3 regions of the Roseibium sp. FZY0029 genome follow, and region 3 is predicted to be linked to each of the others. Evidence: predicted binding sites of a transcription regulator. Region 3 holds the regulator's gene; each other region holds the start of a gene.
What was found. Region 3 encodes PhoB, which activates phosphate uptake and scavenging genes when phosphate is short. Its sites were predicted from a motif close to TGTCATNNANCTGTCAT; they were not measured.
Positions count from the first base shown of each region.

Region 1: a site for PhoB is predicted at 4,160-4,176, ahead of ppk2 (polyphosphate kinase 2). Genes of this name have one in related genera too.
Region 2: a site for PhoB is predicted at 3,582-3,598, ahead of V1T76_RS09255 (glycerophosphodiester phosphodiesterase family protein). Genes of this name have one in related genera too.

Region 1 is NZ_JAZDVZ010000004.1:82,558-90,129, forward strand. It holds gene V1T76_RS11930 (GlxA family transcriptional regulator) at 1-731, opposite strand, end outside; gene V1T76_RS11935 (MBL fold metallo-hydrolase) at 828-1,667, shown strand; gene V1T76_RS11940 (Gfo/Idh/MocA family protein) at 1,787-2,794, opposite strand; gene ppk2 (polyphosphate kinase 2) at 3,154-4,062, opposite strand; gene V1T76_RS11950 (TetR/AcrR family transcriptional regulator) at 4,285-4,902, shown strand; gene V1T76_RS11955 (carboxyl transferase domain-containing protein) at 5,001-6,608, shown strand; gene V1T76_RS11960 (ASCH domain-containing protein) at 6,613-7,038, shown strand; gene V1T76_RS11965 (O-acetyl-ADP-ribose deacetylase) at 7,035-7,556, shown strand; gene V1T76_RS11970 (hypothetical protein) at 7,546-7,572, shown strand, end outside.
Region 2 is NZ_JAZDVZ010000003.1:178,682-186,253, forward strand. It holds gene V1T76_RS09245 (FecR family protein) at 1-964, opposite strand, end outside; gene V1T76_RS09250 (FecR domain-containing protein) at 1,295-2,392, opposite strand; gene V1T76_RS09255 (glycerophosphodiester phosphodiesterase family protein) at 2,761-3,480, opposite strand; gene V1T76_RS09260 (YceI family protein) at 3,904-4,488, shown strand; gene V1T76_RS09265 (cytochrome b) at 4,541-5,125, shown strand; gene V1T76_RS09270 (YceI family protein) at 5,149-5,706, shown strand; gene V1T76_RS09275 (fumarate hydratase) at 5,858-7,495, shown strand.
Region 3 is NZ_JAZDVZ010000001.1:334,838-342,409, reverse strand. It holds gene pstB (phosphate ABC transporter ATP-binding protein PstB) at 1-595, shown strand, start outside; gene phoU (phosphate signaling complex protein PhoU) at 627-1,322, shown strand; gene phoB (phosphate regulon transcriptional regulator PhoB) at 1,402-2,103, shown strand; gene V1T76_RS01560 (GcrA family cell cycle regulator) at 2,343-2,879, opposite strand; gene V1T76_RS01555 (aspartate aminotransferase family protein) at 3,320-4,516, shown strand; gene argF (ornithine carbamoyltransferase) at 4,516-5,445, shown strand; gene V1T76_RS01545 (Hsp33 family molecular chaperone) at 5,456-6,442, shown strand; gene V1T76_RS01540 (alpha/beta family hydrolase) at 6,844-7,491, opposite strand.

The sequences.
Region 1 (7,572 bases), on a different contig from region 3:
TAGTGTTTCGGCGCAAGGCCCGTTGCCGACTTGAAGCGCCTTTGAAAGGTCCGTCCCGGCAGCCCGCTTTCGCGCGCCATATCGGCAACGCTCACATCCTCGCCGGACCGGGTCTCCAGAAAATGCTGCACCTTCAGGATGGACGCATCGCCATGCCGAAGATCGGGCAGGAAGCGTCTGAACCGGCGCTGGTCGCGGCGGCGGAAGTCGACAATGAAATGCCGCGCCGTGGCAATAGCCACCGGGTATCCCAGAAAGCGCTCGATCAGCGCCAGCGCAAGATCGACCCAGGCCATCAAGCCACCGGCCGTGATCAGGTCGGAATATTCGATCAGCAACCTGTCCGTATCGAGCCTCAGGTCCGGATAGGCTGCCAAAAGACGCTGTTCGAGCCCCCAATGGGTCGTCACCTTGCGCCCTGCCCCCAACCCCGCGGCCGCAACGAATGTCAGCCCGGTGCAGGCCGAGCACACGACGGACCCTTTGCCGTGCAGATGCTGCAAGAAGCCGGGCAGCGCCGGAACGTCTTCCAGACGAACCCCTCCGGCCGAAGGCGGCAGGATCACCGCATCGTAGCCTTCCACCACCACGGAGAAATCTTCCAGAACATCCAGCCTCACCTCAGCACCGCTAATACCCGCGGCATGACCAAGCACGTCCTTCAGCCCGTAGACGGCGGATTTCAGGGATCCCGAATAAGCAAGGATAGCGATGACGAGCGACTGCCCCATTTGGCCGATTTAGCACATTCTTTGTCATTTGCGCCAATCGTTCCGGAAGACATCGGAAGCTAGGTTTCCGTTCGGCAAACAGACATGGAGACCCCGATGCCCGGCACTCTCGAAAAATCCGGCACCCGCCTTGCGCTTGGCGACCTGACCCTGACGGCCCTGTCGGACGGTTATCTTGACATTCCCGCCGCCTATTTTTCCAACGTGACGCCGACAGAACAGCAGGCTGTCAGCCCGAGCACACGTTTTGGAGCCAACACCTGGCTGATCGAGACGGGCACGCGCAAGATCCTGGTTGATGCCGGATCGGGTGATTGTCTGAAGGAGCGTTTTCCGGCAAGCGGAGCGCTCACCTGGCAGGCTCCGGAAAAGGCCACAGAGCGCGCAGCGGTGACCGACATTGTCATCACTCACATGCATGCCGACCATATCGGCGGCCTGTCCGTAAACGGCAACAGCCTCTTTCCGAATGCGGTCATCCATCTTCAGGCGACAGAGTGGGACTTCTGGACCGACGAAGCCCTGCTGACCACTGCGCCGGAAGACAAACGACCGATGGTTGGCCTCATTCAGGCACTCGCGAAACCGATCGGCAATCAGCTGCGCCTTCATCGCGGCGATACCGATCTCGGCAACGGCATTACCCTGATTTCAGCGCCGGGTCACACACCGGGTCATCAGGCCGTGCATCTGTCCGCTGACTCCAGGGAAATGATCCTGCTGGCCGATGTCGTTGTGTCCGATGCACTGCAATTTGCCAACCCGGAGGTTCGCTATGCGCTCGACAGCGACCCCGTCCTGGCTGTTGAAACACGAAAGACTTTGTTCGACCGGCTGTCAGCAGACAGGATTCCCTTTGCGGCAACCCACCTGTCGACGGAGCGTTTCGGATATCTGGATACACGCGGCAACGGGTTCGCTTTTGTGGAGGTTTGAACGCTGGGGACCTTTGCCGACGTTGTCCAACGCCCCTGCTGCTACGTCGGCCTGCTCAAAAACAAGTCCCGGCTCAAGGCCGGGACTGCACTGTTTGGAAAGCGAAACTTGCGAAGGGCTCAGTCGATGCTGACCCAGCCGTCTTTTTCTGCCGATGCGAAGATCGCGTCGAGGATCTTCATGTTCTGAACCGCGTCTTCCGCGCGATAGGGTAGCGGCACTTCGCCGGTAATCGCCCGGCCGAACACATCCACCAGTTCGCCATATTGATCGCAGGGCGCGATGATATCCGACTGCATCGAGGCATCGCCGAGCAGGGAACCGTCATCAAGCCGGATCTGCACTGCTTCGCCCTGCGGCGCGTTGAACGGGATGACGATTTCCAGACGCTTCTTCGTGCCGACCAGTTGAATGCGCTGGTAAGGCGTGAGCTGGGTCGAGACGGTGAAGTTGAGATGCCGGTTGTTGCCGAAGTCGAGCAAGGCACTGGTCATCCGGTCCGTGCCGAACTCCGGATCCCGATCGATCAGCGACACCACCCGCAGCGGTTCCGCATCGAAGAAGTAGCGCCCGGCCAGCATGGTGTAGCAGCCGATGTCGAGCAGCGCGCCGCCGCCGATGTCGGCCTTGTTGCGGATGTTGCCCGGATCATCGTTGTAATAGCTGAAGAAGGTGTGGATCGCTTTCAGTTCGCCCAGGTCGCCGGAGCGCACGATCTCGCGCGATTTGATCCATTGCGGATGGGCCCGCACCATGAAGTTTTCGGCCACCAGCTTGTCTTTTGGCAGTTTCAGAAGCTGCGCCGCTTCCTCGGCATTGAGAGACACCGGCTTCTCGCACAGCACATGTTTGCCGGCATTCACCGCCTGGATCGTCACCGGCACATGCATGTGGTTGGGCAGCGGATTGTAGATCGCATCGATTTCCGGGTCGCCAAGCAGATCCTCATAGGATCCGTAGGCTTTTTCGATACCCAGCTCCTTGGCAGCTTCCTGCGCCCGGCCAAGATCGCGCGAGGCGATTGCATAAGCGATACCCGTCTTCGAGCGCTGGATGCCGGGGATGACCTTTTCAAGGCCGATTTTCGCGGTCGAAACGATCCCCCACTTGATAGACTTTTCCGTCATGCCGGCATCCTTCCCATATTTTTGAGGTACGCACCCCAGATGACATAAAACGATTTAACTCCGCAAGGGCGGAAAGGCAGGATAGAGGCCTGTTCGCGTTGTCAGCGCAGCATTCAGGAAGCAGACCAGGTACCCAATTCTGCGTCACCCCGGACAAGCGTAGCGCAGATCCGGGGCCTACTCGCAGAACCACCTGCTGAAACATGCGTAAGTCCGGTCGACACCTGCTCCAGCCTCAACGCTCTGAAAGCGAGTGGGCCCCGGGGTCTCGCGCTGCTCGCCCGGGGTGACACCTGTGGTATCTGGAGAGATCTATACGAAGCCAGCAATCGCGCTCATGAAGGGCGCAGCTTCCCGCCTCAAAACTTCTCCGGCACGTAGAGATGTTCCGGCAGTACCTTGCGCTCGTAGTCGGAGTTATAGACGCGTTCCGGCAACTCGATCGGGTCGTGCGGCACCTCTTCGTAAGGGATCATCGACAGAAGGTGGCTGATGCAGTTGAGGCGGGCCTGTTTCTTGTCGTTGCCTTCCACGATGAACCACGGGGCTTCGGGAATATTGGTCCGCTCGAAGGTCTCTTCCTTGGCCTTGGTATAGTCTTCCCAGCGTACCCGGGATTCCAGATCCATCGGCGACAGTTTCCATTGCTTCAGCGGGTCGTGGATGCGCATCAGGAAGCGGAGCTGCTGCTCCTCGTCGGTGATCGAGAACCAGTATTTGATCAGCCGCACGCCGGACCGCACGATCATGCGCTCGAATTCCGAAACGTCGTTGAAGAACTGCTCGACCTGGTTTTCATCGGCAAACCCCATCACCCGCTCGACGCCGGACCGGTTGTACCAGGAGCGGTCGAACAGCACGATTTCACCGGCGGCCGGCAGATGCGGCACATAGCGCTGGAAATACCACTGGGTCTTTTCGCGGTCGGTTGGTGCCGGCAGCGCAACCACGCGCGCGACACGCGGATTGAGCCGCTGGGTGATCCGCTTGATCACCCCGCCCTTGCCGGCCGCGTCACGGCCTTCGAAGATGATCACGATCTTCTCACCGGTGTGCTGCACCCAATCCTGTAGCTTCACGAGCTCGGCCTGCAGGCGCAGAAGCTCGTGAAAATAGGTGTTCCTGTCGATGGAAGACTTGTGCTTCTTTTCCGAGATGAAGGCGAGATCCCTGGCGATGAGAAAATCGTCGATCTCCATCTCCAGCTCTTCGTCCAGGCTGTCGGCCCATTCCGCTTCAACCCAGGTTTTTGCGCTTTCGTCGGTCATCAATCGGTTCCTTTGAAATACATCCCGGAGGCACGGCCAAGGTCGGCGGTGCGGTCAACCGGAAGCAGAATGCCCAAGGACTGTGAACAGGTTATCCATGAAAGTTTTTTGACAGTCCCACCTGTTCCCCTGGCATTCTTTCTAGCAGCAACGCTTTCGTACTCAAATTGCCCTTGAAAATGAACAAACGTTCATTTACTTTTCAAGACAGGGAGGATTGAAATGGCAAGCGCTGCTGCAAAACCGCAAAGCCGCTCCAGAACGGGCGCCAAGGGCCAGGAAACTGCCGCGCGTGTGCGCAAGGCCGCCCTGAAACGCTTTGCTGCCAACGGCTATGCCGCTGTCTCGATGCGCGAAATCGCCGCCGATGTCGGTGTTCAGCCAGGCGCGCTCTACAATCACTTCCCGACCAAGCAGGATATCCTGAAAGACCTGATGCTTGCCCACATGAGCGAGCTTCTGGCCGCGTGGGACGCAGCGGATTTTCCGGCGGAGATGGATCCGCTGGAGCGCTTTGTGCGGTTTCACATCCGCTATCACCTGGAACGGACAGACGAAGTTTTCATTTCCTACATGGAGCTTCGCAATCTCGAACCGGACAATTTCGACGCCGTCGAGACAGAGCGCCGCCGCTACGAAGGCATCCTGACTGACATTCTCGAAAAAGGCTCTCGACAGGGCCGCTACAGCCTGCGCGAGCCGAGGGTCACGACCCGGGCGATCATCGCCATGCTGACCGCCATTCCAAGCTGGTACCGCGAAGGCGGGCGCCTTTCCAGACAGGATATCGAAGAAATTTACCTCGACCTGGCGCGCAAGGCCGTCGCGCCGGAAGAATGAGACTTGCCAGCCCTCACGCGTGAAACCGGACGCATGGGGAGCCAACACGAGAACGCGATCAACCGCCCAGAGGGTTGTTCCAAGGGAGACCGGGTGACATGAGCATCCTGAAATCGAGCCTATCGCCGAGAAGCGAACAGTTTGCAGCCAACCGCGCCGCGCACGAAGCGGCCATGGACACCGTCAAGGCCGCTGCCCGGACAGCCCTGGACGGCGGTGGCGAAACCGCGCGCCAGCGCCACGTGTCCCGTGGCAAGATCCTGCCGCGCGAGCGCGTCTCCCGCCTGCTCGATCCCGGCTCGCCCTTCCTGGAAGTCGGCATGCTCGCCGCCCACGACATGTATGACGGCGCCGCACCTGCTGCCGGCATGATCGCCGGCATCGGCCGGGTTGAAGGCCGCGAGGTCATGATCCTTGCCAATGACGCCACCGTCAAAGGTGGCACCTATTATCCGATGTCGGTGAAAAAGCACCTGCGCGCCCAGGAAATTGCCTCGGAAAACAATCTGCCCAGCATCTATCTGGTCGACAGCGGCGGCGCCAACCTGCCCAATCAGGACGAGGTGTTCCCGGACCGCGACCATTTCGGCCGCATCTTCTTCAACCAGGCCAACATGTCGGCCAGGGGCATCGCCCAGATCGCGGTCGTCATGGGTTCGTGTACTGCAGGCGGCGCCTATGTGCCGGCCATGTCGGACGAAACCATCATCGTCAAGAACCAGGGCACCATCTTCCTGGCCGGCCCACCTCTGGTGAAGGCCGCCACCGGCGAGGAAGTCACGGCGGAGGATCTCGGCGGCGGTGATGTCCACACGCGCCTGTCCGGTGTTGCCGATCATCTGGCCCGCGACGACGCGCACGCACTGGCGCTTGCCCGCCGCGCCATCGCCAGCCTCAACCGCACCAAGACACCGTCCGTCGCCCTGCAGACCCCGGAAGACCCGCTCTACGATCCGGAAGAAATCCTCGGTGTCGTTCCGGCCGATCTGAAGACGCCCTACGACATCCGCGAAGTCATCGCCCGCACCGTCGACGGTTCGCGCTTCGACGAGTTCAAAGCCCGCTACGGCACCACTCTGGTCTGCGGTTTCGCCCATATCCATGGCATGCCTGTTGGCATCATTGCCAACAACGGCGTGCTGTTTTCCGAAAGCGCGGTGAAGGGGGCTCATTTCGTCGAGCTCTGCTCCCAGCGCAAGGTGCCGCTGGTGTTCCTGCAGAACATCACCGGCTTCATGGTCGGCCGCAAATACGAAAGCGGCGGCATTGCCAAGGACGGCGCAAAGCTGGTCACCGCCGTTGCCACCACCTCCGTCCCGAAGATCACCATGCTGGTCGGCGGGTCCTTCGGTGCCGGCAACTACGGTATGTGCGGCCGGGCTTATTCGCCGCGCTTCCTGTGGACCTGGCCCAACTCCCGCATTTCGGTCATGGGCGGCGAACAGGCGGCCGGCGTTTTGGCCACCGTCCGCCGCGACGGTATCGAGCGCAAGGGCGGCAACTGGTCGGCGGATGAGGAAAAGGCCTTCAAGCAGCCGATCATCGACCAGTTCGAACAGCAGGGGCACCCGCTTTACGCGACCGCCCGGCTCTGGGACGATGGCATTGTCGACCCCCGCAAGACCCGCGATATTCTGGGCCTCTCCCTGTCGGCAGCACTGAACGCCCCGATCGAAGACACGCGCTTCGGTCTCTTCAGGATGTGATCCGATGTCCATCGACGCGCTGAAAGCAAAATACCCAGGTGCCGAAACCTTCAAGTTCGGCGACAATGCAGACCTGTGTGCCGAGCTTATTGCCCTTGTGCGCGCTGGCAAGAAAACCGCCACATGCGGCGCCTTGCAGAGCTATGAGGACGGCGGCGAGGTGCTGCCCGTCCATGGTCGCCGTGACATTGCCCTCAACTGGGACGACACGCCCGCGCTGGTGATCGAGACGCTGGAAGTCTCCGTCGTGCGCTTCTGCGATGTCGGAGAAGACTTCGCGCTGGCGGAAGGCGAGAACGAAGATCTCGCCGGCTGGCGCCGGGATCATCAGACCTTTTTTGAACGCAACGGCGGCTTTGATCCGGAAATGGACCTGGTCTGCGAGCGCTTCAGGGTTGTTGAAGATCTGCAGCCGGAGCTGAAACCGTGAGCAGGATCGAAACCCACGTCGGCGACATCACCCGGCTTGCCGTGGACGCCATCGTCAATGCGGCCAATTCATCGCTTCTTGGCGGCGGCGGTGTCGACGGGGCCATCCACCGCGCGGCAGGCCCGGAACTCCTGGCCGAATGCAGGACGCTCAACGGCTGCGAGACAGGCGACGCCAAGATCACCAGCGGGTACCGCTTGCCCGCCCGCCACGTTATTCACACGGTCGGCCCCGTCTGGAAAGGCGGCAGCGCAGGCGAAGCGGACCTTCTTGCATCCTGCTACGAAACCAGCCTTCGCCTCGCCGCGGACAACGGCTGCAACAGCGTTGCATTTCCAGCCATTTCCACCGGCATTTACGGCTATCCAGCCGCCAAGGCGGCAACTGTCGCGGTGACAACGGTCACGCGGCTTCTGGATGACCTGCCGGATATCGAAAGCGTCACGCTGGTCGCCTTCGACGAGGCCAGCCACACCCACTTACTGGAAGCGCTCGGGAGGAAGACTGATGCAAGGTGAAGTCCGCTCGATGGTG
Region 2 (7,572 bases), on a different contig from region 3:
TGTTGCCGTTGCCGCCGGAATTACCGTTGCCATTGCCGCCAGAATTGCCGTTACCGTTGCCACCGGAGTTGCCATTGCCATTGCCACCGGAATTGCCGTTGCCGTTGCCACCGGAATTGCCGTTACCGTTGCCACCGGAATTGCCGTTACCGCCGGAATTACCGTTGCCATTGCCACCAGAATTGCCGTTACCGTTGCCACCGGAATTGCCGTTGGCGTTTCCTCTGCCATTGCCAATTGCTTTGTCGTTGCCTTTGCGGGCGCTCTTGTCGGAATTGGCAGATTTCGCAGCCGCTGCATTTGGCGGCACGTTCTTGACCGCAGGTGTTTCAAAAACAGGTGCACGCTTCGCACCTGGTTTCACAGAAGGCTTGGTGCGTCCGCCAACAGATAGACCAACCCTGCTTGACGGGGCGCTGGAGGCTGATTGGCCCGCTGTCAGGTCCACCCTGTCGCCTGAGGCAAAGTCTTCCACCGCGACCACGCCGCGATCGACGGAAACGCGGGCCTGCTTTGCCTGTACAGTGATTTCAAAGCGTGTGCCTTTGACGACTGCGGCGAAGAACGGGGTTTCAACGGTAAAATGCGGTTGCCGCCGCTTTTGTACATCGACTTCGATCGTCCCTTTTCGCTGCAGCAAGGTGGTCTTCACCCCTGAGCTTCGAAAGGTTGACATGGCGAAGGTGGTGTTCGGCCCGACGGCGATGGTTTCACCGCCTCTCGCAATCAGGGCGCGGGCGCCAGCTCGTGTGCCGATGGTGTAGCCTTTTTTGAACACCATGCCCTGTTTGACGCGGAAGGCTTCCACGCCGGGTGCGACAAAATAAACGATGCCTGATACACGTTTCACGACCCAGTCTGATGCATTCGCAGAAGCAGGATGCAGGACCAGAGCTGCAAGCAAGAGTATACATAGCAGTGAAGCTGCTCTTCCCTTTGCTGAATACATACCGTCTTTTTTCATCGTACTCTTCTACACGTTGCGACTGACCATGAATGCCGTCCGGAAATCCCGCGGACATTTTCAAACGCCACACAAACCGTGTAGCATCTTAGCGCTTAACCTAACGTGAAGACAGGCGGCAAATATTACCTATGCTCGTCACTATTAGGGATAAACACACTCTTCAAAGAAAAAAGGAACTAAGTATTCTTTTGTAATTAACTGAACTACTCGGCTCGCTTCATACCCGGACGGAAACAAATAAGTTTACCTGGGTACTCAGCGCTGGACCCCACCGAACAAGCGGTTCAAACGAGCGCGTGCTGCAAACCAATCAAGGGCCAGGGCCTGTTAACGCCCCTTACCCTTTCCGTTTCCACCGGCATTGCCGTTGCCATTTCCATTGCCACCAGCATTGCCGTTGCCATGGCCGGAATTGCCGCCGGAGTTGCTGTTGTTACCGGAATGACCGTTTCCGTTTCCGTTGCCTCCGGAATTGCTGTTTCCGGAGTTACCATTGCCGTTGCCGTGCCCACCCGAATTGCCGTTGCCGGAGTTACCATTGCCGTTCCCGTTGCCGTGACCACCCGAGTTGCCATTGCCACCCGAGTTGCCTTTGTTGCCGGAGTTGCCATTGGTGCCTGAGCGGGCAATGCCGGCGTTGCCGCGGCTGATACCATTGGCAGCTTTTGCCTGAGCGTTAGATGCTGGAACGTTCTTCACGACACGTGTTTGAAAGGCCGGCGCCCGCTTGGGTCCGGCTTCCACCTCCGGTTTGGTTTTCCCGCTGACGGACAGTCCGACGCGGCGCGAAGGGTTGGTGGCAGCAGCTTGACCTGCGCCAACGTTCGCCCGCTCCCCTGACGCAAAGTCGTGAACACCGACAACGCCCCGGCCAACCTTGACCGACGCCGTCCTGTTTCCAACCCGAACGGAGAAACGGGTCCCTTTTACGACGGCAGCCAGAAACGGCGTTTCCACCTTGAAATGCCTGTACCACCGGCGCTGGACGTCAACATCCACCTGGCCGCGGTCCTGGTAGACGACCATCCGTTTGATCAGCACGCCTTTTGGTTCAAGCGTTACGACCGAGTTTGGCGAAACGACAAAGGTCTCCTTGCCCCGGCTGACGACAACACGTCCGCCGCCGGTCTTTAACTTCCAACCTTTTCGGACTGTCATCCCGCGCTTGAGGGCAAAGGTTTCGCCTTCACGTGTCTCAACCATCACGCGGCCGCTGACGCGTTCGACGGACCAGTGCCAATGCGCACCATCTGCGTCCGTGTCTTGAGAAAATGCCTGTTGCGAGAACCAGAAGATTGCGAGGGCTGCAAGCAAGAATGAGGCAGTAACGCGGAGCTTGATTTCCCAAAAATGTCCAGCACGTCCAGCAATTGCCGCAGTGCAACCTGCCTGGTTTGCGCGATTGACGATGTTGCGACTGGACATAAGAGCCCCCTTTTGGCCCGGATTTCTAAACCCGGCACGCTATTCTGGGCCCGTTAACAAGACTTGAATTGAAAAGGGAAATCTTGTTGTTTCATTTTTTTAGTAAAAATTGTTCTTTCTTCTACCGTTTCCGGTCTTTTCAAACATTCTCTAAAATTTTAATTTTAAAACTATTCAAGATTGTTTTTTTGGACTTCTGGTGAGGTTCGGCAATCCTAGATACCTGCTCGCAACTGTCTAAATGGTGTTCTGTGCTGCGAAATATTTTTTTCCATCCTGTCGCTGCAGAGTGGCCCGAGCCCCTGAAAATTCGGGCCACAGCAGTCCATGGCAGGTAAATTTGCGCAATTTCGGATCATCTGCGGACGTCAAACGGGTGCCAGGATTTCTCTTTCGACGGCTCTGAAGACTTCCACCTGATCGATGTTCATTTGCTCAATGCCGCAACGGACGGCTTTTTCGAAGACGGCACGGTCAGAACCGGCATAGAACATCTGCGTAATCAGACCAGCCTGCTTCGCCTCGCAGATCAAGCCTTCTTCAAGATCGTCTTCATGGAACTCCAGAATGTGGGCATCAAGTGCAACGGCGCGTTCAACAGAGCCAACGTGGGCGTAGAGAACCATCCGCCTCAGGTCTGGCACTTTTGCGCGCGCTTCAGCGCGGATTGCCTGGTCGAAAGAAAAAGTCCAAGCATCGGCCAGCATGCCCCGGGCCGCCAGCATATCGCGGATTTCTGCAGGATCACCTTCCTTGATTTCAACATAGGTGCCGATACGACCCTTGCAGGCATCCAGAAAGGCATCCAGCCTCGGAACACGCTGTCCTGCGAATGCCGCATCGAACCAGGAACCGGCATCAAGACGATCGATCTCTTCGGAGGTCATGTCCGAAATGCGTCCGGTGCCATTTGTCGTCCGGTCGACGGTCGCATCATGCATCACATAAAGCACACCATCCTTCGACGGCCGCACGTCGAACTCCACAACCTCGGCGCCGAGTGCGATGGCTCCTTCCAGAGAAGCGATCGTGTTTTCCGGCGCCTGAAGGCTGGCTCCGCGGTGACACACAACGATGGCTTGTTTCACGTTTATATCTCCTGAGTCTCCAGATCATTGCCCGGAGCTTGAACGGGGATGGCAGACCCCAATTTTAAGAGGGAAGTTGACGTGATAGGTGCCTGAAATTCTTGATGAAATGATGACAGTTCAACTTTCACCGCGATTTCATACGCTTACCGACAAAAACAACTCTTAATTGCGCGAAGTTTTTACTCGCCTCCAGCTCAGGATCTTATCCCGATTCTTTCGAAATACGGCAGGGCAGCCGAGCGCAAGCTGCTTCAATTGACGTAAAGCAAGAAGGCAAAGGGTTAACAACGAAGAAATCAACTGAATTATTGTTCAGCTTTACCGAACAGTCAGTCAAGTTGCACCGCACAATTTTGGACCTATCTTTCTGCTGCAGCGTTCATGAGCGAACGCCCCTGAAAACATCCATGAGGTTTGATCATGATCCGTCTTGCAGCTTCTGCACTTGCCCTCTCCCTCGTTGCGGGCACCGCCCTCGCCGAGCCTGTTGCCTACGACTTCGACAAGTCCCACGCCAACCTGTCATTCTCTTATAACCACCTCGGTTATTCCACGACCGAAGGCCGGTTCGGTGAATGGGAAGGCACGCTGCTGATCGACAAGGATAAGCCTGAGAATTCTTCCATCGAATTCACCATTGATGTCGGCAGCCTCGACACCTTCTGGGCAGAGCGCAACCAGCACTTCCTGAGCGCGGATTTCTTTGACGCGGAGAATTTCCCGAAAGCGACCTTCAAGAGCACCAAGGTCGAGAAAACCGGCGACAACCAGCTGGAAGTCACCGGCGACCTGACCATCAAGGACATCACCAAGCCGGTGACCCTGACCGTTGACGTGACCGCATTCGGCGAGCACCCGATGGCCAAGAAAGAAGCTGCCGGTTTTGCCGTATCCACAGTGCTGAAGCGCTCTGACTATGGAATGGACATGTATGTTCCCTATGTAGGGGACGAAGTTACCGTGACCTTCCATTCCGAAGCGCTCAAGGCTGACGCGACCAACTGATAAAACACCAACGGAGGCCGGGCTGACCGGCCTCCGCTTTCCAGGAGCTGCCATGCTGCGCAACACCTCAACCGGGTATGGAAGGATCGCAATTGCGTTCCACTGGACGATGGCCCTTTTGATCATCGGCATGCTGGGCCTCGGCCTTTACATGCAGCAGTTGCCCCAGACCGAGCAGGCGACGTTTGAACTCTACCAGCTTCACAAGTCCATTGGCTTTGTCGTGCTGGCTCTTGCCGTCTTCCGTCTGTTCTGGCGCCTTCTCAACCCTTCACCGAAACCGCCCGACAATATGCACCCGCTTGAAAAAGCAGGCGCGCATCTGGGTCATGTCGGCCTTTACGCGCTCCTGTTCGCGCTGCCGCTGACCGGCTGGTTCATGGTGTCTGCGTCGCCCTGGGGAATCCCGACCGTCCTGTTCAATGTCTTGCCTGTGCCGCATCTTCCAGTGCCGGGGGTGCTTGGCTCGCAGGAGGAAGCAGAAAGCTTCTTCAAGCTTCTGCATGAATACGGCGCCTATCTGCTGATCGCGCTGATCGTGGTTCACGTCGCCGCAGCGCTGAAACACCACTTCATCGCGCGCGATGCCACATTGAAGCGCATGATTTCGACGGCTCCCGCCAGAGCCGACAGCTGATAAAACGAATTGGAAATCTGAAGATGACTTTGAAGCATTTCTCTTACGCCGTAGCTGTCCTGTCGGCGACAACCTTCACCGCACCGGCCTTTGCCGACACCTGGAAAGTCGATCCGGACCAGAGCAAGCTCGGTTTCGAAGTCAAGCAGGGTGGCGGCACGCTGACGGGTGTGTTCGCGTCCTGGGAAGCTGACATCGATTTTGACCCGGAAGCTCCCGAAACCGCGAAAATCAGCGCTGAAATCAAACCGATGAGCGCAACGACCGGAAACGCCCAGTTCGACGGAACGCTGCCGGGCAAGGACTGGTTCAATACGGGAGACTTCCCGACCGCTGAATTCAGGTCGGATTCTGTCGAGCTTGTCGAAGGCAACAGCTATCGGGCCGCGGGGACGCTTTCCATCAAGGGCATATCCCAGCCTGTCGAAATGGATTTCACCCTGGACATTGAAGGCGATACCGCAACGGCCAAGGGCACGGCGATCGTCAACAGGCTCGACTATCAGCTTGGCAGCGGCGTCGGCACCGACACTGTCGGCGACATCGTTACCGTGACCCTGGATCTCACGGCGATCCGCTGACATCCTGTCGGGTACTCAAGACTTTCGGTTCCGACCATTTGATCAGGCTGCGGCACTTGGCGTCCGCAGCCTTTTTGCCGTATGAGAACAGCACTCAACGTTCCAGCGCTTCCGAAAGTAAAGGGAAGCAGCCAGATCAGGAAAGCCTCCTATGAACGCTCCGCTCACACCTCCCGCCTATCAGCACAGCGCTCTTTTCCCCCAGGGTGAAGACAAAACGCCTTACCGCAAACTAACGTCTGACCACGTCAAGACAGCCGAGTTCAACGGCGAAGAGGTGCTGGTGGTTGAGGCGGAAGGCCTCCGCCTGCTTGCCGAAGAGGCTTTCAAGGACATCAACCATTTCCTGCGTCCCGGGCACCTGGAGCAACTTAAGAAAATCCTCGAAGACCCGGAAGCGACCGAGAACGACAAGTTCGTCGCCTTCGATCTTCTGAAGAACGCGAATATCGCCTCTCATGGCGTTCTGCCAATGTGCCAGGACACGGGCACCGCGATCATCATGGGCAAGAAGGGCCGCAGGGTCTGGACCGATGGCTCCGACGAGGCTGCTCTCGGCGAAGGCTCCCGCGACGCCTACTTCAAGAAGAACCTGCGATATTCCCAGCTCGCGCCTCTTTCCATGTTCGAGGAAAAGAACACCAGCAACAACATGCCGGCACAGATCGAGCTCTATGCCGAAGGCGAAGCTGCCTATAAATTCCTGTTCATGGCCAAGGGTGGCGGCTCGGCCAACAAGACGTTCCTGTTCCAGGGCACGCCCTCGCTGCTGACCCATAACCGGCTCGTCGAGTTCCTGAAGGAAAAGATCCTCACGCTGGGCACCGCAGCCTGCCCGCCCTATCACCTTGCCATCGTCATCGGCGGTACGTCCGCAGAAATGAATCTGAAGACGGCAAAGCTGGCCTCCGCGCGCTATCTCGACGGACTGCCGACGCAAGGCTCGGAACTGGGACACGCCTTCCGCGATCTTGAAATGGAAGAAGAGATCCACAAACTGACCCAGGCTACGGGCGTCGGCGCCCAGTTCGGCGGTAAATATTTCTGCCACGACGTGCGTGTCATCCGTCTGCCGCGTCACGGCGCTTCGCTGCCGATCGGTTTGGCCGTATCCTGCTCGGCAGACCGCCAGGCCGTCGGCAAGATCACGAAAGACGGCATCTTCCTGGAACAGCTCGAGATGCACCCGGAAAAGTATCTGCCCGAGGTGACCGACGAGCATCTGTCCGACAATGTGGTGAAGATCGATCTTACCCGGCCGATGTCTGAAATTCTGGGCGAACTTTCCAAGCACCCGATCAAGACCCGCCTGTCGCTCACCGGTCCGTTGATCGTGGCCCGAGATCTGGCCCATTCCAAGCTGCGTGACCGGCTGGAAAGCGGCGAGCCCCTGCCCGACTATTTCAAGAACCACCCGATCTATTATGCGGGCCCTGCCAAGACGCCGGAGGGGATGCCGTCCGGGTCTTTCGGTCCGACAACGGCCGGACGCATGGACGCTTATGTCGACCAGTTTCAGGCTGCAGGCGGGTCCATGGTGATGCTGGCCAAAGGCAACCGGTCCGCACAGGTGCGCCGCGCCTGTCAGGCCCATGGCGGCTTCTATCTCGGTTCCATCGGTGGACCGGCCGCGCGTCTGGCGCAGGACTGCATCAAGAAGGTGGAAGTCGTCGAGTTCGAGGAACTCGGCATGGAAGCCGTTTGGCGAATCGAAGTCGAGGATTTCCCGGCCTTCATCGTCGTCGACGACAAGGGCAACGACTTCTTCAAGGAGCTGAACCTCAGCTAAGTGACGTCTCCTGCCGGAAAGCCAGACCCGCGGCCTCGCCGCGGGTTCTTTTTTTGCCTATCGTTCAGCCGTGATTT
Region 3 (7,572 bases):
CACCATCGACATCTGCCGTGTCGAAGGTTCGATCAAGATCGATGGCGAGAATATCTATGATCCCAAGGTCGATCCGGTGCAGCTGCGCGCAAAGGTCGGCATGGTGTTCCAGAAGCCGAACCCGTTTCCGAAGTCGATCTACGACAACATCGCCTACGGTCCGCGGATCCACGGCCTGTCCCGCAGCAAGGCCGAGCTGGATGAAATCGTAGCGTCCAGCCTGCAGAAGGCCGGCCTTTGGGAAGAAGTCAAAAACCGTCTGGACGAGCCGGGCACCGGCATGTCGGGCGGACAGCAGCAGCGTCTTTGCATCGCGCGTGCAATTGCCGTGAGCCCGGAAGTGATCCTGATGGACGAACCGTGCTCGGCGCTTGACCCCATCGCAACCGCGAAGGTGGAAGAGTTGATCGACGAACTGCGCGAAAACTTCACCATCGTGATCGTGACCCACTCGATGCAGCAGGCTGCCCGTGTGTCTCAGCGTACCGCGTTCTTCCACCTTGGTGTTCTGGTGGAGGAAGGTCTGACGGAGGACATCTTTACCAATCCGAAGGACAAGCGTACGCAGGACTACATTACGGGCCGCTTCGGCTAAGCATTTTTTAGGTTTCTGAAGGGGACACAGGATGTCTGAACATACAGTCACGGCTTACGATGACGAATTGACGGCCATGGCCGGCAAGGTTGCCGAAATGGGCGGCATTGCCGAGACGGCGTTTGCCGATGCGGTTTCTGCGCTGGTGTCGCAGGATCTGGAGCTTGCCAAGGCGACGATCAAGGGCGATATCCGTCTGGACACGCTTTACAACGAACTTGAAGTGAAGCTGATCGAACTGATCGTGCGCCGCCAGCCGATGGGGCAGGACCTGCGCGAAATCACCGCTGCCACCCGCATTGCCAACGACCTGGAACGTGTCGGCGATCTTGCCAAGAACGTGGCCAAGAGAGTGATCGCCATCGACAGCGACCTGCAGAACAAGAAGCTCGCGATTGGTGTCGAACACATGACCGAACTGGCACTGTCCCAGCTCAAGCAGGTGCTGGATGCCTACGCCCGCAAGGATGCGGAAGCCGCGCGCCGGGTTCAGGAAGCCGATGCCGAGGTCGATGCGATCTACACGTCCATCTTCCGCGAACTCCTGACCTACATGATGGAAGATCCGCGCGTCATCACCCAGTGCGTCCATCTCCTGTTCTGCGCCAAGAACATCGAGCGCATTGGCGACCACGCGACCAACATCGCCGAGAACGTCTACTACATGGTCACTGGTGAACGTCTGCCGGAAGACCGGGCAAAGGTCGACGAAACCGGCGCGGTCTGAGCGCCGGCGTTTGTCGCATTTGCAAAAGATCTGAACGGCCGGCGCCTTGGCGCCGGTTGCTGTAATTGGAGCGAGATGTATGCCGAAGGTGCTCATCGTTGAAGACGAAGAACCGCTCAGCCTTCTTTTGAGATACAATTTGGAAGCAGAAGGGTACTCGGTCGAGTCCTGTGTCCGGGGCGATGAGGCGGAAATCCGCCTGCGCGAAAGCCTGCCGGATCTGTTGTTGCTCGACTGGATGCTGCCGGGCCTTTCCGGAATTGAACTGTGCCGCCGCCTGAGAGCGCGCGAGGACACCGAACGTCTGCCGGTCATCATGCTGACGGCACGCGGCGAGGAAGCAGAGCGCATCCGCGGCCTGTCGACCGGTGCCGACGACTATGTGGTCAAACCTTTCTCGGTCCCGGAGCTGATGGCCCGCGTGCGCGCCATCCTGCGGCGGGCAAGCCCGGAAGTGGTGTCCACCATGCTGCGGTCCGGTGATATCGAGCTGGATCGCGAAACCCACCGCGTCCGCCGCAACGCCAAGGAAATTCACCTGGGACCGACCGAATTCCGCCTGCTGGAATTTCTGATGACTTCGCCCGGCCGTGTCTTTTCCCGCGAGCAATTGCTGGATGGTGTCTGGGGGCATGATGTCTATGTGGACGAACGCACTGTCGACGTTCACGTCGGCCGCTTGCGCAAGGCCCTGAACAAGGGCAAGGCGAAGGACCCGATCCGCACCGTTCGCGGTGCCGGGTATGCCTTCAACGACCAGTTCACCGCCGCAACCGCCTGAGGTCAGAGCTCGGATCATACGATGAGAAGCCCGCTCTTGAGCGGGCTTTTTCGTCTCAGAGGCTTTGTCTTTCCCTCACAAGAGCTTTCCGCGGCGTCGCAGCCTGGTCCCGCGAAGGCCTTGCTCGGGCAATGGTCTGATGCGAGTGGATGGGAAAGGCAAATCAGCGGAGCGAAAGTCCAAGTAAAAAGCCCGCCAAAACGGCGGGCTTTTCGAGAAATCGTTTTGCTTACAGGCTATCAGCCTGCCTGAGCCATCGTCTTGCGGTCGCGGCGGCGGTCAGCGACCGGCTGATACGCGATCTTGCAGTGATGGGCGCAGTAGGGAACGCCGGCATCGGAATGGCGGCCGCAGAAGTAGAAGTCGTCGGTCGCCGGATCGCCGATCGGCCACTTGCAGGTCCGCTCGGTCAGCGTCAGGATGGTCGCGCGCTGGGAGATCGGCACCAGTTCGGCAATCGGCTCCACGCGCGGCTTGGCTTCAACCACCGGCGCCGGTGACATGTCCGCCTTCAGCGCCGTTGCACCGATGGACTGCGGATGTGAGCTGGTCGGCTTCTTTGGCGCGGCGCCCGTTGCCGGAGCTGCCGTCCGCGGCCGGCGCGGCTTTGCGCTTGAAGACGTGGACTTGGCACGGCCGGACAAACCAAGGCGGTGCACCTTGCCGATAACGGCATTCCGGGTAACGCCACCCAGTTCTCCCGCAATCTGGCTCGCGCTCAAGCCGTCGCCCCAAAGCTTTTTGAGAAGCTCAACCCGTTCGTTTGTCCAACTCATCGCCGCACCCTTTAGTTTGACCGACCCGCGGCCATTAACCCCGTGTTAAGCATGCGTAAGCACGCTTAATAATGGCATATCTAGTGCCTTTTGGTGATTTGCCTCACGAGATCTCGTGTCTGATTGTTCAGAGGTTACAATAACGTTAATTTGTCAGGCAACCACCGGACCCAAACCAGTTGGGGATGAAACGACTTTTCCCCAATTATGGCGAGGTCATTGAGAATTTTATGAAATCCGTCTTCCAGGGCGGGGGAAATGTCCAGTGCGCCATTTCCATTGACAGTGCACGGTACCGGCAGTGTATAAGGAAACCGCTACGTGCCGCCTCATCGGGGCGGCACGTTGCGTTTTGGCCCTTCGCGATCTTTTCCAGATGGCGGCCCGGCGTCGGGGCGACGCAGGGACAGCGGGGGCGTTTAAAGGAGACAAACGAGGTTATGTCCGCGACTGCACTATTCGGAAATTACGCAAGATCGAACCTGTCTTTCGATCATGGGGAAGGTGTCTGGCTGGTAACCACCGATGGCCGACGATTCCTCGATTGCGGTTCCGGCATCGCGGTCAACGCACTCGGTCATGCCCATCCGCATCTGGTCAAGGCGTTGCAGGATCAGGCCGCAAAACTGTGGCACACCTCCAACTTGCATCAGATGCCCGACGGCGAGCGGCTTGCGCAGCGTTTGTGCGCGGCCACCTTCGCCGAGAAGGTGCTGTTCGTGAATTCCGGCGCCGAGGCGATGGAAGCTGCCATCAAATGCGCGCGCCGGTATCATTATGACAACGGCAATCCTGAACGGTTCCACATCGTGACCTTCGAAGGCGCTTTCCACGGCCGGACCATCGCGACCATCGCGGCGGGCGGTCAGGCAAAATACCTTGAAGGCTTCGGCCCGAAGGCTCCCGGTTTCGATCAGGTGCCGGCCGGCGATCTGGATGCGCTGAAAGATGCCATCGGTCCGCAAACCGCGGCGATTGCCATCGAGCCCGTTCAGGGTGAGGGCGGGATCCGCGAAATTCCGGCCGACTTCCTGCGCGCGCTGCGCAAGATCTGTGACGACAACGGCATTCTGCTGATCTTCGACGAGATCCAGACCGGTGTCGGACGGACCGGTAAGTTGTTCGCGCACCAGTGGGCGGGCGTGGAGCCGGACCTGATGGCGATCGCCAAAGGCATCGGCGGTGGTTTCCCGATGGGCGCATGCCTTGCAACCGCGGAAGCCGCAGCAGCCCTTTCGCCTGGAACCCACGGCACCACCTTTGGCGGCAACCCGCTGGCCATGGCGGTCGGCAATGCGGTGCTCGACGTGGTGCTGGAAGACGGGTTCCTGGAAGGCGTTCGTCAGAAAGGCCTCAGCTTCAAGCAGAAGCTGGCCGGGCTGGTGGACAGCCATCCGGACGTTCTGGCGGAAGTGCGCGGCAATGGTCTGATGCTCGGCCTGAAATGCGTGGTGCCGGTGGCCGATTATGTGCTTGCGGCCCGTGAAGCGGGTCTCCTGGCAGTGCCAGCCGGCGATAACGTGGTGCGCATCATGCCGCCGCTGACCATGAGCGAAGAGGAAATTTCCATTGCAGTCGAGCGCCTGGAACAGGCTGCTGTCGCTGTGGAAGCGAAATTGACGGAAGGAGCGGCCTGATGACCGCAAACGGAACCTACCGGAACTTTCTGGATCTGACGGATTTCGAAGGCGACGAACTGCGCGCCATCCTGGACGCCAGTCGGAAGATCAAGTCGAGCCGGAACGGCGTGCATCGCGGCCAGGGGCCGCTGGCCGGCAAGATACTGGCCATGATCTTCGAACAGCCGTCGACCCGTACGCGCATTTCCTTCGATGTTGGCATGCGTGAGCTTGGCGGCGAGACCTTGATGCTGACCGGTGCGGAAATGCAGCTCGGCCGCGGCGAGACAATCGCCGATACAGCGCGGGTTCTGTCGCGTTTCGTAGACGCGATCATGATCCGCATCCTTGATCACAACGAACTGCGCGAACTCGCCGAGAACGCAACGGTGCCGGTGATAAACGGGCTGACCAAGCTCTCGCATCCTTGCCAGATCATGGCGGATCTGTTGACCTTCGAAGAGCATCGCGGTTCGATCAAGGGCAAGAGCGTTGCCTGGACCGGTGACAGCAACAACGTGCTGGCCTCGTGGATTCATGCCGCGCCGCGTTTCGATTTCGAATTGCGCATCGCGACGCCGGGCGAACTGGCGCCGCCGATGGACCTGATTGAAGCTGCCCGTGCCAAGGGTGGTTCCATTCAGGTGACGACGGACCCATATGAGGCAGTCAAGGGGACCGACTGTGTCGTGACCGACTGCTGGGTGTCCATGGGCGATGACGACGCGGAATCGCGTCACAATCTCCTCAGCGCCTATCAGGTCAACAAGCGCCTGATGGCTGAGGCAAACCAGGACGCCCTGTTCATGCATTGCCTGCCGGCTCACCGGGGTGAGGAAGTCACCTCGGACGTCATGGACGGTCCCAACTCCGTTGTGTTTGACGAAGCCGAAAACCGGCTCCATGCCCAAAAGGGCATTCTGGCCTGGTGCTTCGGCGCAGCATAAGGCAAGCCAAGTGGCACTTAATCTTGATGAACTGGGCATCACGCCTGCGGGGCTGGACGCTGTCCGGCCCTTTGCCGTGGAAGGGCTCGATGTGCGCGGCCGTGCGGTCGCGCTTGGTCCCGTCCTGGAAAAAATTCTCGACCGTCACGCTTATCCGGAGCCGGTCTCGCGTCTGCTTGCGGAAGCGATCGTTCTGACCAGCCTGCTGGGCACATCGCTGAAATTCGACGGCCGCTTCACGCTGCAGACGCAGACGAAGGGGCCGGTGTCCATGCTGGTGGTCGACTTCAAGACTCCCGACGCGATCCGCGCCTGCGCAACTTTCGATGCCGGAGAAGTCGAAGCCCTGATGACCGACGGCAAGGCGACGCAGGAGGCACTGCTTGGCCACGGACATCTTGCGATGACCATCGATCAGGGCCCGCACATGCAGCGCTACCAGGGGCTGGTGGAGCTGGATGGCGTGTCTCTGGAGGAAGTGGCACGGCGCTACTTCGAACGGTCTGAGCAGATCCCGACCGAAGTGCGTCTTGGGGTCGGTGAACTGTTCACCCGCCAGGAAGGCGAAGGCCCTGCAAAAACCTGGACTGCGGGCGGTATCCTGATCCAGTTCCTGCCCGAGGCGCCGGAACGCATGCGTCAGGCCGACATCGATCCGGGCGACGCGCCTGAAGGCACGCATCCGCACGAGATCGACGAGGACGATGCCTGGGTGGAAGCCAAGGTCCTGGTCGAAACGGTCAAGGACGTCGAGTTGACCGACCCGGAAGTCAGCGTGGAAATGCTGCTTTTCCGCCTGTTCCACGAACGCGGCGTCCGGCTCTTCGAACCGCAGCCGCTGGCCGACAAGTGCAGCTGCTCGCGCGAGAAGATCGAGAATGTTCTGGCCGGGTTCAGTGAGGACGACGTCGACCATATGACGGTCGACGGCAAGATCATCGTCACCTGCGAATTCTGCAGCACCCGCTACGAATTCGACGGCAAGCCCGGCCAGTAAGCCGGACTGAAGGCACATTGCAGAAAGCCCGGATCGAAAACGGTCCGGGCTTTTTTCCGCGGCCAATGCCCCTCATTCTTGCATGATGAATTTGAGGGATTGAACCGACCCTCAAAGTTTGTCGGTAGATTGAGAGGTGGCGGGCGTGCCGACCTCATCCTGAAGAAGCGTTTCAGCGCTGTCTCAAAGGATGGGCTGCTCGTTCGAAAGGTCACTGCTCGTATGTTGATAGAGGTCTCAGATCGACACCGCAGTTATCCCGAGCGACCGCAGGAAACCCGGAACCCACTTATTCCTGGAGGGGGCGAAAGCATCGCACTGGCTTCGGCTAGCATTCAGGCAAGTAGGCCATAGACCTGCCCTGTGCTTGTTCGGGTGGGCGGACCGGGTCCGGGCAGGCCTTAGCTCGCGAACCCGTCCACAAATGCCCTGACGGCCTCTGCGGCCAGCGTGATGTTGCCGTCGAGTGTTGCCGGTGACTTGCCGCGCGGGCCGAAGTCGTGGTTGCCATCTTCGAGATAGGACAGGCTGACATGAGCGGGCAGGGTGACTTCGTCGAGTTCCGCCTTGGAGCCGAAAGGATCCCGGTCGCCCTGCAGCACCAGAACCGGCCGCTTGGCGTCCTGCAGCGGCAGGAGCCGCCACTCGGCCTCGGCCTTGCCGGTAGGGTGGAAGGGGTAGCCGAAACAGGCGACGCCCTTGACGCGCCCGGGCAGCGAGCCGCCGCCTGCCAGCATCGCGGCAACCCTGCCGCCCATCGATTTGCCGCCAATAAGCAGCGGGCCGTCGCTCTGGCCAAGGACAGACTGCAGGGCCGTCTGGAACTCGGCAATCAGCTTGTCGGCCCGTGGTGGCGGCTTTTTCGGGCCTCCGGTCCGGCGCCCGGCCATATAGGCAAATTCGAAGCGCGCCGCTGCAATGCCCTCGCGGGCGAGAGCCGCCGACAGCTTGTTCATGAAGGCAGAGTCCATGGCCGCTCCGGCCCCATGGGCCAGCAGCAGGGTTGCCACAGCGGGCGTTTCGGGGCGGGTCCAGAGAAAGTCGGTCATGATGATGTGATCTGTCGCAGCGGCAAGAAATGATATCAGGAGTATTGTTGTACCGCCCTATCGTGCCATCGGGACTGTGGC